3 regions of the Rhizobium sp. BK619 genome follow, and region 2 is predicted to be linked to each of the others. Evidence: predicted binding sites of a transcription regulator. Region 2 holds the regulator's gene; each other region holds the start of a gene.
The links. Region 2 encodes LexA, which represses DNA repair genes until DNA is damaged. Its sites were predicted from a motif close to TGTTCNNNNTGTGTTCNG; they were not measured.

Region 1: FHX14_RS23260 (MazG nucleotide pyrophosphohydrolase domain-containing protein) is a predicted target of LexA. The motif match lies at 2,236-2,253, and genes of this name have one in related genera.
Region 3: FHX14_RS03245 (ImuA family protein) is a predicted target of LexA. The motif match lies at 2,029-2,046, and genes of this name have one in related genera.

What each region holds. Positions count from the first base shown of each region.
Region 1 covers NZ_JACIBH010000012.1:212,207-216,359, forward strand. The annotation lists gene FHX14_RS23250 (polysaccharide deacetylase family protein) at 1-626, opposite strand, end outside; gene FHX14_RS23255 (D-alanyl-D-alanine carboxypeptidase family protein) at 844-2,127, shown strand; gene FHX14_RS23260 (MazG nucleotide pyrophosphohydrolase domain-containing protein) at 2,257-2,574, shown strand; gene FHX14_RS23265 (GNAT family N-acetyltransferase) at 2,591-3,082, opposite strand; gene tldD (metalloprotease TldD) at 3,100-4,153, opposite strand, start outside.
Region 2 covers NZ_JACIBH010000004.1:205,461-209,613, reverse strand. The annotation lists gene FHX14_RS09080 (ComEC/Rec2 family competence protein) at 1-1,229, shown strand, start outside; gene lexA (transcriptional repressor LexA) at 1,210-1,929, opposite strand; gene FHX14_RS09070 (VOC family protein) at 2,126-3,022, shown strand; gene kdsA (3-deoxy-8-phosphooctulonate synthase) at 3,019-3,864, shown strand; gene eno (phosphopyruvate hydratase) at 4,005-4,153, shown strand, end outside.
Region 3 covers NZ_JACIBH010000001.1:675,077-679,229, forward strand. The annotation lists gene FHX14_RS03240 (DNA polymerase Y family protein) at 1-1,302, opposite strand, end outside; gene FHX14_RS03245 (ImuA family protein) at 1,223-1,984, opposite strand; gene FHX14_RS03250 (hypothetical protein) at 2,159-2,425, shown strand; gene dinB (DNA polymerase IV) at 2,422-3,513, shown strand; gene FHX14_RS03260 (SOS response-associated peptidase) at 3,510-4,007, opposite strand; gene FHX14_RS03265 (SOS response-associated peptidase) at 4,064-4,153, shown strand, end outside.

The DNA of each region.
Region 1 (4,153 bases), on a different contig from region 2:
GGCTCGATGCCGTTTTCCCGCGCCAGCATGTCGATCGCGGCGACGGCGCGCGCCTCGTCGGACCGGTGGATAAAGCCGGCGAATCGGCCGAAGGCATCCCATTGCTGCTGCGGATCGTCGAGCGCCAGCCGTTCGCTGCCGCGGCCGAAATCGAAGCGAAGTTCGCCTGACCGACGCAAAAGGATGGCGAGCGTCTCCCACCAGATGCTGTGCGAGCCCTCGGCAAAACCCTTGGCAATGAACACCGTGAACGGCGCCCGATGCTGTTCGAACACCGGCAGCGCGTGCTCCAGATTGTTGATGTAGCCGTCGTCGAGCGTGAAGGCGGCAAACGGCCCTCCGCCCTCGGGTTCGGCCAGCAGCGCCGGCACCTGATCGAGCGGCACGAAACGATAGCCCTCCCGCTTCAGCCGCCGCAGCGCCGTATCGAGAAAGCCGGGGGTGATTTCGAGATGCGCATTCGGCTCGAAAGCCTCCGGCACGTGCGGGCGGACATGATGCAGCGTGAAGACGACGCCGCGTCCGCGCGCCTGGCGCATCAGCCCGGCGGCGGCAATCAGCCAGGAAAGCTCGAGCCCGGCGCCGATCGCCGCGCGTTTTGCCAGTCGCTTCAATTGTCCCGTCATGCGCCGTCCGTTGTTTTTTGCTGGAAACTAGCAAGCGCGACTTAAGCCTTGCTGAATCCCGATTTCGCACGGCTCCTTTCATTTCCTGTTAACCAAGGCGATGAAAAGACTAGAAAAATGGTAGGAGTTGCCTCAAAGTCGCGCCAAACTTGCCGCTTCTGTCACGTTACGGCACAACGCCGATCCTATCGAGCGCCGACGCATCAAGGGGAACTGCATGAGAACGCTTCTGGCGGCTGTTTTGACCGTAACGCTCGCCGTTTCGGCGCCTCTTGCGGCCCTGGCCGGCAGCGCTTCATTGGTCCTCGATGCCCGCACCGGCAAGGTTCTCGCCGCCGAAAACGCCGATACGCTGAACCATCCGGCCTCGCTGACGAAGATGATGACGCTCTATCTCACCTTCGAAGCTTTGAAGCGCGGCAAGATCGCCTGGGATACGCCGATCAAGATGTCGAAATATGCCGCCTCCCGGCCGCCGACCAAGCTCGGCGTCAAGGCCGGCGGCACGATCACCGTGCGCGAGGCGGTCTATGGCATGATCATCAAATCCGCCAATGATGCCGCCTCCGCCATGGGCGAGAAGCTCGGCGGCTCGGAAAGCGGTTTTGCCCGGATGATGACCGCCAAGGCCCGCCAGCTCGGCATGAGCCGCACCGTCTTCGTCAACGCCTCCGGCCTGCCGGACGGCCGCCAGGTCACCACGGCGCGTGATATGTCGACGCTCGCCATCGCGCTGATGAAGAATTATCCGAACGAATACCGGCTGTTTTCGGTGGCAAGCTTCAATTTCCGCGGCCGCACCGTGCGCGGCCACAACAATCTCATGTACCGCTACCAGGGCATGGACGGCATCAAGACCGGTTACACCAACGCCTCCGGCTTCAATCTCGTCAGCGCTGTTCGGGACGGCAACCGCCGCGTCGTCGGCGTCGTGCTCGGCGGCCGCACCGCCCGCAGCCGCGACGACAAGATGGCCGGTCTGCTCGACCGTTATCTCGGCCGTGCCTCCTCTTCCGGCGGCGCCAAGCTGGTGGCGAGCGTCGGCGCCAGGGAGCCTGTCGAAGTGGCGTCTGCCGCCGACGATTCCGATGTTCCCGTGCCGCTCAGCGCACCGCGCTCGGCCGACGATCTTGCAGCAAAGAGCCTGGCCTATGCCGATGACGCCGTCGTGCCGCTGGAGCGTCCGGTCGCGATGGACGAAATCCTGAACGCCGGCAAGGCGCCGAAAATGTCGGCGGAAAAGACCGATGGCGACTGGCAGATCCAGATCTCGGCCGCTCCGAGCGCCGATGCGGCGCGCGCACTTCTCGCCCAGGCAAAGTCTGAAGGCGGCGCGCCGCTGGTTTCCGCCTCGCCCTATACCGAGGCGGTCGGCAAGGGCGCCAACAAGATCTACCGCGCCCGCTTCGTCGGCTTCGCCAGCAAGGACGCCGCCGTTTCCGCCTGCGATGCGCTGAAGCAGCGCTCCTACGACTGCATGCTGCTGCCGGATCACGGCTGATCGCCGCAGGAATTCAAAGTGTTACAGCGTCCTTTGCGCGTTTGAATAAACGCGCGGCTCTGTAAGACAATCGACTCTGGACAAGCATCGGGAATCAGCGTCTCTTCCATAAACAAAAGGAGAACGCCGATGTTGCGTCGTCTTGCCGATCAGTTCGAAATCTCATCCGCCGCCTATGTCGCCGCCAACGGCATCGAACGCGATGCCGACTGGTTTCTGTTGAAGCTACAGGAGGAAATGGGCGAGCTGACGCAGGCCTGGAACCGGCTGACCGGCCGCGGCCGCGCGAAAGGCCGATCGCCCGAGGAGATGCGGCGCGATCTGGCCGACGAGACCGCCGACCTTCTCGGCCACCTCCTGCTGTTTGCCCGCAGCAACGACATCGATCTTGCCGCGGCGATCGAACGCAAATGGCTGTTTCAGCCGGCGGAAGCGCCGAAGAGCTGAGGCATTTCGGCGGCCCTCAGCCGACCTTATGCCGGTAGAACTTGGTGTCCACCGCCATTAGCGGGAAGGCGCGGGGAAGGGCGCTCTTGGCGATCTCGGCAAAGCCGTTCTTTTCGTAGAAGCGATGGGCGGCGACGAATTTGTCGGTCGTGCCGAGGAAGATATCGGTAAGGCCGGCATCCCTGGCATGGGCGAACATGCGGTCGAGAAGCAGCGCCGCCACCCCGTGCTCGCGGCCGCGAACGTCGGCGGCGACGAACATCTTGCGCAGGGCAGCCTGATGATTGCCGATGTCCTTCAAGCCCAGCGTGCCGACGATGGCGCCATCCTTGACGGCGACCCAGAACTCTCCCTTGCCGGACTGATAGAAATCCGGGATGACCCTCAAATCCGGCTGCGCATCGGCGGTGATGTCGATTCCAAACTCTTCGCGCTGGATCGGCAGGATCACCGAAAGCACGTCATCGGCGTCGCCTTCCGCAAAACGCCTGATCTCGACCTCCGCCATGACAGGCTCCTTTCGTCTCAGGTCTGGGTGCCGCCGACGGTGATCCGATCCATGCGCAGATGCGGCTGGCCGACGCCGACCGGAACCCATTGGCCGCCCTTGCCGCAATTGCCGATGCCGGTATCGAGCTTCATGTCGTTGCCGATCATCGACACCCGCTTCATCGCATCCGGGCCGTTGCCGATCAGCATCGCGCCCTTGATCGGCGCGCCGACCTTGCCGTTCTCGATCAGATAGGCCTCGGTGCAGCCGAAGACGAACTTGCCGGAGGTGATATCCACCTGGCCGCCGCCGAACGAAACGGCATAGATGCCCTTCTTCACCGAGGCGATGATTTCCTCGGGCGTCTTGTCGCCGCCGAGCATATAGGTGTTGGTCATGCGCGGCATCGGCACATGCGCATAACCCTGGCGGCGGCCGTTGCCGGTCGGCGCCATGCCCATTAGCCGGGCATTCTGCCGATCCTGCATATAGCCGACGAGCTTGCCGTTCTCGATCAGCACGTTGTAGCCCGACGGCGTGCCCTCGTCGTCGATGGTGATCGAACCGCGGCGGTTGTCGATCGTGCCGTCGTCGACAACGGTCACGCCGGGAGCGGCGACCATCTGGCCGAGCAGGCCGGCAAAGGCCGATGTTTTCTTGCGGTTGAAATCGCCTTCGAGCCCGTGGCCGACGGCTTCGTGCAGCATCACGCCCGGCCAGCCGGAACCGAGAACGACATCCATCGTGCCCGCCGGCGCATCAATTGCTTCAAGGTTGACGAGCGCCTGGCGCAGCGCCTCGTCGGCGCCATATTGCCAGCTGCCCTCGGCGATGAAATCGCCGAAGCCGATGCGCCCGCCGCTACCATAGGAGCCGCTTTCCTGGCGATCGCCTTCGCCGACCATCACCGAGATATTGATGCGGGTCATCGGCCTGATGTCGCGCACGCGATGCCCGTCGGCGCGCAGGATGTCGACGACCTGCCAGCTCGCCGCCACCGAGGCCGTCACCTGCCGCACCTTGTCGTTCTTCTCCCTGAGATAGGCGTCGATATCCTGCAGGACCTTGACCTTTTCCTCGAAGCTCGGC
Region 2 (4,153 bases):
TGCGCAATGTCGTTCTCTCGGCCCTTGTCATCATTGCCATTTCGCCCTCCGAAGTCCTGGGTCCGAGCTTCCAGATGTCCTTTGCCGCGACATTGGCATTGGTATCGGGTTATCAGCTGTGGAAAGACCGGCGCATCCGCGAAAACGCCTGGCTGAAGTTGCCGGTCTTCCGGCCGGTCGTTGCGGTCGCCGGTTTCTTCGGCGGCGTCTTCCTGACCTCGCTGATCGGCGGCTTCTCCACGGCGCTGTTTTCGATCGAGCATTTTCATCGCCTGACCGCTTACGGCCTGCCGGCAAACCTCGCGACGATGCCGATCATCTCCTTCATCGTCATGCCGGCCGGGCTGCTGGCGATGTTGCTCATGCCGTTCGGTCTGGACGCTCCGCTCTGGAAGGTGGTCGGCTTCGGGCTCGATCTGGTGATCGCAGTCGCCAAGACGGTGTCCGGCTGGGGCGGCGATATCGGCGTCGGCCGCTTGCCCGCCTGGTATTTCGCCGTCGCCGTGGCAGGCTTCCTGCTGCTGACGTTGCTGCGTACCCGGCTTCGCCATGCCGGCACATCGATCCTCGCCGTCTCGACGCTTCTGGTGCTGATTCTGCCGGTTCCGCGGCCGCCGGATCTGGTGATTTCGGAGGACGGCGGTCTGGTCGCGCTCGTCGAGACCGCGGCAATGGCTTCCAATCGTGAAAACCCGCCGGATTTCATCTTCGACCAGTGGCAAAGAGCGCTGGTCCTGCCGACCCATCACCCGCCGAAGATGCTGGATGGCCCCGCTATCCCACCGGAGGGAGAAGACCGCCGCGTCAGGCTTTCCCGCGAGCAGCAGAATGAAGCAAGGACAGCAATGCGGGCGGCTGCCGCGGGCGGAGAAACAAACCGCTTTTCCTGCGTCAAGAAGGCCTGGTGCACATCGAGGCTTGGCAATGGCCGTGTGGTAACCATCATCGACAATGCCGCTTATCTCGGTCCGGCCTGCGATTCGGCCGATATCGTCGTGACGCCGGTCCGTCTGCGTTTCAACAGCTGCCGCTCAGGCGCGACGCTCTTCACCGGTGAGACGCTGCGCAGGACCGGTTCCGTCGAGTTGCGTTTCGCGGATGCCGGCCTGGAGGTCGCAACCGCATTCGAAACGCTGTCGCGGCCGTGGATGCGCCAGCGCGCCTATGACTGGCGCAGCAACAGTTTTACCGAATCCGGCCTGTCCGGTGTCAGTGATAGCGGCGAATGAGGCCGACGAGTTTGCCCTGCACCTTGACGCGGTCCGGCCCGAAGATCCGGGTCTCGTAAGCCGGGTTGGCCGCTTCAAGTGCGATCGAGGCGCCCTTGCGGCGGAAGCGCTTCAGTGTCGCTTCCTCGTCATCGACGAGGGCAACGACGATGTCGCCGGGGCTTGCGGTGCTGCCGTTGCGGATGATCACCGTGTCGCCATCGAAGATGCCGGCGTCGATCATCGAATCGCCTTTGACCTCCAGCGCATAATGTTCACCGGAGCCAAGCATGTCGGCGGGAACAACGATGTCATGGGTGTTGTTCTGGATCGCCGAGATCGGAACGCCGGCAGCGATTCGGCCCATGACCGGCACCGAGACCGAGTTGCCGTTGTCGGCGACGGGTTTTGCAGGCGCGGGGGCAGCAGCCGGCTGGGGCTTGCCAAGGCTGCCCTCGATGACGCTTGGCGAAAAGCCGCGCCGGGGCTGGATGCTGGGGCTATAGGCTTCGGGAAGCTTGATGACCTCGAGCGCCCTGGCGCGGTTCGGTAGGCGGCGAATGAATCCGCGTTCCTCGAGCGCCGTAATCAGGCGATGAATGCCGGATTTCGAGGCCAGATCCAGGGCATCCTTCATCTCGTCGAAAGAAGGCGGAACGCCGGATTCCTTCATGCGCTCATGAATGAAAAGGAGAAGCTCCTGTTGTTTGCGCGTGAGCATCGGCGTGTGACCCCTGATTGAAACAAATCCAGAACAGACACTATATGTTCCATATGTGTTCCGCAAGGTGCTAAATTTCCGTAAAACTTGCCGCCAACTCGTTGAGATTTTTATTTTCATTCGCCGGATTGGCACACATGTCTTGCAATGGGGGTGGCGCTGTCGCACATCTCTTGTCGTTTGAGGGAGGGATATGATGAACGAGCGTTCCGCCAAACCGCACCCGCTGGATCATGTGGTGCTGCCCGTCGTCAATATCGATCTGGCTCGCGAGCGGCTCGGCAAGCTCGGCTTCACCGTTGCCGCCGATGCCCGCCATCCCTTCGGCACGGAGAATGCCTGCGTCTTCTTTGCCGACAAGACCTATCTGGAGCCGCTTGGTATCGCCAGCGTCGAAGAGAGCGAGGCGTCGGCGCGGCAAGGCAATGTCTTCACTGCCCGCAACCGAGCCTTCCGCTTCCGTTGCGGCGAGGAGGGGCTTTCCGCGGTGGCCTTTGCCACCAGCGATGCCGGCCGCGATCATCGCCACTTCGCCGGCAGCGGATCGAGCGCCGGCGAGATGCTGCAGTTCAGCCGACCGATGAAAATGCCTGATGGTTTCGAGACCATTGCCGGCTTCAAGCTGGCCTTTGCCGCTGAGTTGCGCGCGCCGGATTTCTTCCTCTTCAGCGTCGAGCGCATCAATCCGCTGCCGTCCGACCGCCGCGCGCTGGAGACGCATGCCAATGGCGTAACAGGCATTGCCGAGATTGCGCTTTGCGCGCCGGAACCCGCCGCATTCGCGGCCTTCGTCGGCCTTGCCGCTGCGCAGTCGGCCGTCGAAAAAACCGGTTTCGGCGTCAATATCGCCGCGCCGAACGCGAAAATCAGCCTGATGACCCCGGAGGGGCTGGAGGCCTATTTCGAGATCGCCGTCTCATCCGCCGACCGCGGCCTGCGCGGCCGGGCTATCCTCTTCACTGTCGCCGATCTTGCCGTGACAGAAGCGCATTTGGCTGCTAACGGAGTGACCTACACGCGCAAGAACAATCGCATTCTGGTGAAGCCGGCGCCCGGGCAGGGCACGCTCTTCGCCTTCGAGGAAACACGATGAGCACTGATACGAATTCTGAAGTCAGGATCGGCGAGGGCGCAGGCCAGGTCACCTTCTCCAATACCGGCCGCCTGTCGCTGATTGCCGGCCCGTGCCAGATGGAGAGCCGCGACCACGCTTTCATGGTTGCCGGGACGCTCAAAGAGCTCTGCGCCAAGCTCGGCATCGGCCTCGTCTACAAAAGTTCGTTCGACAAGGCGAACCGCACCTCGCTGTCGGCCGAGCGCGGCATCGGGCTTGAAAAGGGCATGCAGGTCTTTGCCGATCTCAAGAAGGAATTCGGCTTTCCGGTCCTGACCGACGTTCACACCGCCGAGCAATGCGCCGAAGTGGCAAAGGTGGTCGATGTCCTGCAGATTCCGGCCTTCCTCTGCCGTCAGACCGACCTTCTGATCGCCGCCGCCGAGACCGGCCGTGCCGTCAATGTCAAGAAGGGCCAGTTCCTCGCCCCCTGGGACATGAGGAACGTACTGAAGAAGCTCAACGCCAGCGGCAATCCGAACGTGCTGCTCTGCGAACGCGGCGCCTCCTTCGGCTATAATACGTTGGTTTCCGACATGCGCTCGCTGCCAATCATGGCGTCGATGGGCGCCCCCGTCGTTTTCGATGCGACCCATTCCGTGGCGCAGCCGGGCGGGCAGGGCGATTCCTCCGGGGGGCAGCGGGAATTCGTGGAAACGCTGGCGCGCGCAGCGGTAGCGACCGGTATTGCCGGCGTCTTCGTCGAAACCCACCAGGACCCGGACAATGCACCGTCCGACGGCCCGAACATGGTCTATCTCAAGGACATGCCGCGGCTGCTGGAAAAGCTGCTGGCCTTCGATGCCGTCGCCAAGGGCTGACAGTCAAAAGCCTGACATGTTCGTGCTATAGCGACGATCAGACATGCAGATCGAAGGTGTGCAATGCGCCATTGTAATTTGCACGCCTTCGATTATGACAGGCTTCGAACGATTGATCACCCACCGAGCAGGAAGAACCCATGACTGCAATCACCGATATCATCGCCCGCGAGATTCTCGATAGCCGTGGCAACCCCACCGTCGAAGTCGATGTCTATCTCGAAGACGGCAGCATGGGCCGCGCGGCCGTTCCCTCGGGCGCTTCGACGGGCGCGCATGAGGCGGTCGA
Region 3 (4,153 bases), on a different contig from region 2:
GGTAAAGGAGACCGGCGGATGATCGGGCAGAAGCGCAATCACCTCGATCGCCTCCGGATGCGGCAAAAGCCTGGAAGGCCGCGGCCAATGGAGCGGCCAGGTAGCGCCGATCTCGTCTGCCGTGGGCGCAATGCGCTGGACGCTGCGTTCCGGGACGTCGCTTGCCACTGGCGCCACGCGGAAAATCCGCTGGCCGCCGCGATTGCCGAGCACATCGATGAGCGGCGTCACATCGGTGACCTGCTCTTCGATCAACGAGGAGGCCGACTGCATGTCAACGAGCGGTTCGGCAATGATAGCGGTCAGGCTCAGCTTCTCGATACCGAAGCCAGGCTCGATCTTCTCGATCCGATCACGGAAGAGTTTGGTCAGCCAGGCAATGTCACGGACCGGTTTGGCTGTGCCGGCCCGAAGCGACTGAAGCGTGTTGTCGACGCGGTGGACGATCAGGTCGGCGCGCCGCACCCCAAGTCCCCGCTTCTCGAGCTCCAGACAGAGCTGCCGCACCAGGCGGCTCACATATTTCTCGATGGTCTCCGGTGCGCCGATCGGTTCAGCAAAGGATTTTTGCACCTCGACGAGGTCGGCCGGCCGGATCGGATCGATCGGCTCGGCGATGCGGCCGAACATCTGGTCGAGGCGCCGCCCGACCTCCGGGCCGAAACGCAGCGTCAGCGGCGCGCGCGGCGTAGCGGCAAGATCACCGACGGTGGCGAAGCCGAGGGTGCGGAGATTTCCGACGATTTCGACCGGCAGGCGCAGCGAGGACAGCGGCAGCCGGTTCACAGCCTTGGCGGTCTCGCCGCGTGGGATGATAATCGTCTCGCGATCCGTGGAGCGGGCGAGCGCATGCGCTGAGCCCCAAGTGTCGGCGATCGCTGCTCGCGCTGCAAGACCGCGGCCGCGGAAACGGTTGACGAGACCGGAGAGCAGCAAGTCTTCGCCACCCTGCAGATGATCGGCGCCTTCGGTATCCATCACAATGCCGTCCGGAGTATCCATGGTGACCACGGGAGAATATTGCGACAAGGCCCATAACGTCAGCCGTTCGAGTGTTGCGAGGTCGGCTACTGGGTCGGCATCAATCATCGTCAGCCCATGGACCAGCGCCTGCGCCTTGGCGGCCGACATGCCGACGTGCAGCCCGAGTTTGAGGGCTGCCCGGTCGGCCGCCGCTACCCATCGCTTCGATCCGCTACGGGCGATTACCACCAGCGGCGTGTCAAGAGACAGCGAAGGATCGGCGCGCCTGATCCGGTCGGTCGGCAGTGTCGGAAGAAAGACAGATACGACCCTGGCCATCACATGCTCCGATAATGAACTCTCCTCCCTCGCCTGCCCTCACCCGCATGAGTTCTGCGAGCCAGCGCGCGCGGCCGACACCCGGTACGGGAAGCGGCTCGGATGGCAGCACCGAGATCCGCCAGCGGGTCGCCGCGGCCGTCGGCATGCCGAAATCGGAGGCTTCCGTCTGGCGACGCCATCGGCGGATCACCAAGCCCAATGTGCCCGACTTTTCCGCCGCAAGCTGCAGACGGCGCGATGCCGTCATCGGCAGGCGCACCAGTTCGGCGACGACGGCGCCGAGGCCGCCATAGCGCAACGCCTCTTCGAAGCTCGCCAGCACCGTCTCTTCCTTGTCGCATTCGACGAAGATGACGCGGTCGGGATGAAGCCCGATCTGGGCAAGTGCCGGAAAGAAGAGATCGAAGCGGGTGAGGCACCAGACCACCTTGCCGGTGGTGCGAGCCGCAATGCCGCCGATGAAGAGTGCCGCGGCCGCGCCATCGATGGCGCCATTTCCGCCGCCGGCCACTTCATGCAGCGCACCAAAGGCCAAGCCACCTCCCGGCAACTGCGCATCGATCTCACTGACCCCGAACGGCAGGAAACTGCGATGGCGCAGGCCGGTCCCTTCCAGGCTGGCGATTTTCTCGCGCAACTCGTCGAGAACGGCATTCGAAGTGGCGACGGCTGTGGTCATGATCTCCTTGCGGCAACCCGTTTTCGACTTGAGAAGAGGCGGTATGTTCTTTATTTGTTCTCAAAGCAAAAACGAGTCAATGCGTGTCCGGCGCGCTCAAGTTGAGCGCGGGCGCGGGCCCGACGGATTCGATGAACAGATTCAATCCGATGACTGAATTAGGAATTTTTTCGCATGGCCCGACCGGACCTGTTAAGTGATCTGAGACTGAAGGATTATCGTGAGCCGGTTATCGAATTCATCTGTCGGCGATGTGACCGCCATGGCGCGATCGAGCGCAAGCTGTTGGTGAAAGTGTTCGGCGCCGGTGTGAGCTTCGCGGTCCTTCGCCGTAGGATGGCCATGGGCTGCGAGCGCATGCAAACGCCGGAAGGTGACAAATGCGGCGCACACTTCCCATGTCTGGACAACATAGATGGTCCTAATGGGAGCCAGTCATGAGAGACGATGAAGGTCACGATCGGCCGCGCAAGATCATCCATGTGGATATGGATGCTTACTACGCTTCGGTTGAGCAGCGCGATAATCCGGAATTGCGCGGCAAACCGATTGCCGTCGGCGGATCGGCTGCCCGCGGCGTAGTGGCGGCGGCGAGCTACGAAGCGCGGGTCTTCGGTGTCCACTCGGCGATGCCGTCGGTGACCGCAAAGCGGAAATGTCCGGATCTTATCTTCGTGCCGCCGCGCTTTGATGTCTACAAGGCGGTGTCGCAGCAGATCCGCGCGATCTTCGCCGAATATACGCCGATGATTGAGCCGCTCTCGCTCGACGAGGCCTATCTCGATGTCACGCACAATCTCAAGGGCATGGAGATCGCCACCGAGATCGCGCTGGAGATCCGCGCCAGGATCAAAGAGATTACCGGCCTCAACGCGTCGGCCGGGATTTCCTACAACAAGTTCCTCGCCAAGATGGCGAGCGATCTGAACAAGCCGAACGGCCAGGCCGTGATTACACCGAAGAACGGGCCGGCCTTCGTCGAGGCCCTCCCCGTCAAGAAGTTCCATGGTGTTGGACCCGCGACGGCCGAAAAGATGCATCGGCTCGGGATCGACACCGGCGCGGATCTGAAACAGCAGACCCTCGAATTCCTGGTGGAGCATTTCGGGAAGTCGGGACCGTATTTTTATGGCATTGCCCGCGGCATCGATGAGCGTCAGGTCAAGCCGAACCGCGTGCGCAAATCCGTCGGCGCGGAAGATACGTTTTCCCAGGACCTCCATACCTTTGAACCCGCCCGTGAAGGGCTTCAGCCATTGATCGAAAAAGTGTGGGGTTATTGCGAGGCCAATGGGATTGGTGCCAAGACGGTGACGCTCAAGGTCAAATATGCCGACTTCAACCAGATCACCCGCAGCAAGACCGCTCCCGCACCTCTGGCAGCGATCACCGACCTAGAGGAGATCGTCGGCCTGCTGCTGGCGCCGATCTTTCCGCCGCGCAAGGGTATTCGTCTGGTCGGCGTTACCCTGTCGTCGCTGGAGCGGCGGACCTCTGGAACGGAGCCGCAGTTGCGGTTGGCGCTTTAGACCGCCAGCATCGGCTGGGCAGGAGCGCCGGTGTGGCGCTTGACGCCGAACGTCCCCGCCGGCAGCGGCCGCAGGATTTCCTCTTCGGGAAAAAGTCCGTCGAGCCAGACCATGCGTTGGTCGCGCGTCAGCACCGCCATCTGCCGGTCGTGGAACGGCGCGATATCGGGGTTGGCCTCGATGGTCAGGACGGCATAGGCCTCCGGCCAATCGTCGGCCGCCGGCCGCCAGATCCCCGCAAAATAGAACCAGTCGCCGTTGGCGAGCGAAAAGCTGAAGCTCCTATGGCGAAACTCCGAGGCGGGGACCAGGCAGCGGTGGCTCGGGAAGCTCCGTCCTTCCGAGCGGATGACGTTGACGGCGCGCGGACCGCCTTCGCGGGGACGCAGCCCCCATGGCAGCTCCACCATCTCCACATCGCCGTCATGGCGTCTTATGATGACGCGGCGCTCGTCGAGCGGGGCGTCGGACTGGAAAACCTTCGCGCTCATCATAGATAGAACATATCAGGAACAACTTTTCGAAGCAACCAACCTGTAATGAGGGACGCATGTGCAATGATTATCGGCTGATGGTGGACGCTGCTTCGATCGCGAAGGACTTCGCCGACCTGAAGATCAAGATCCGCTTTGGTGAAGGC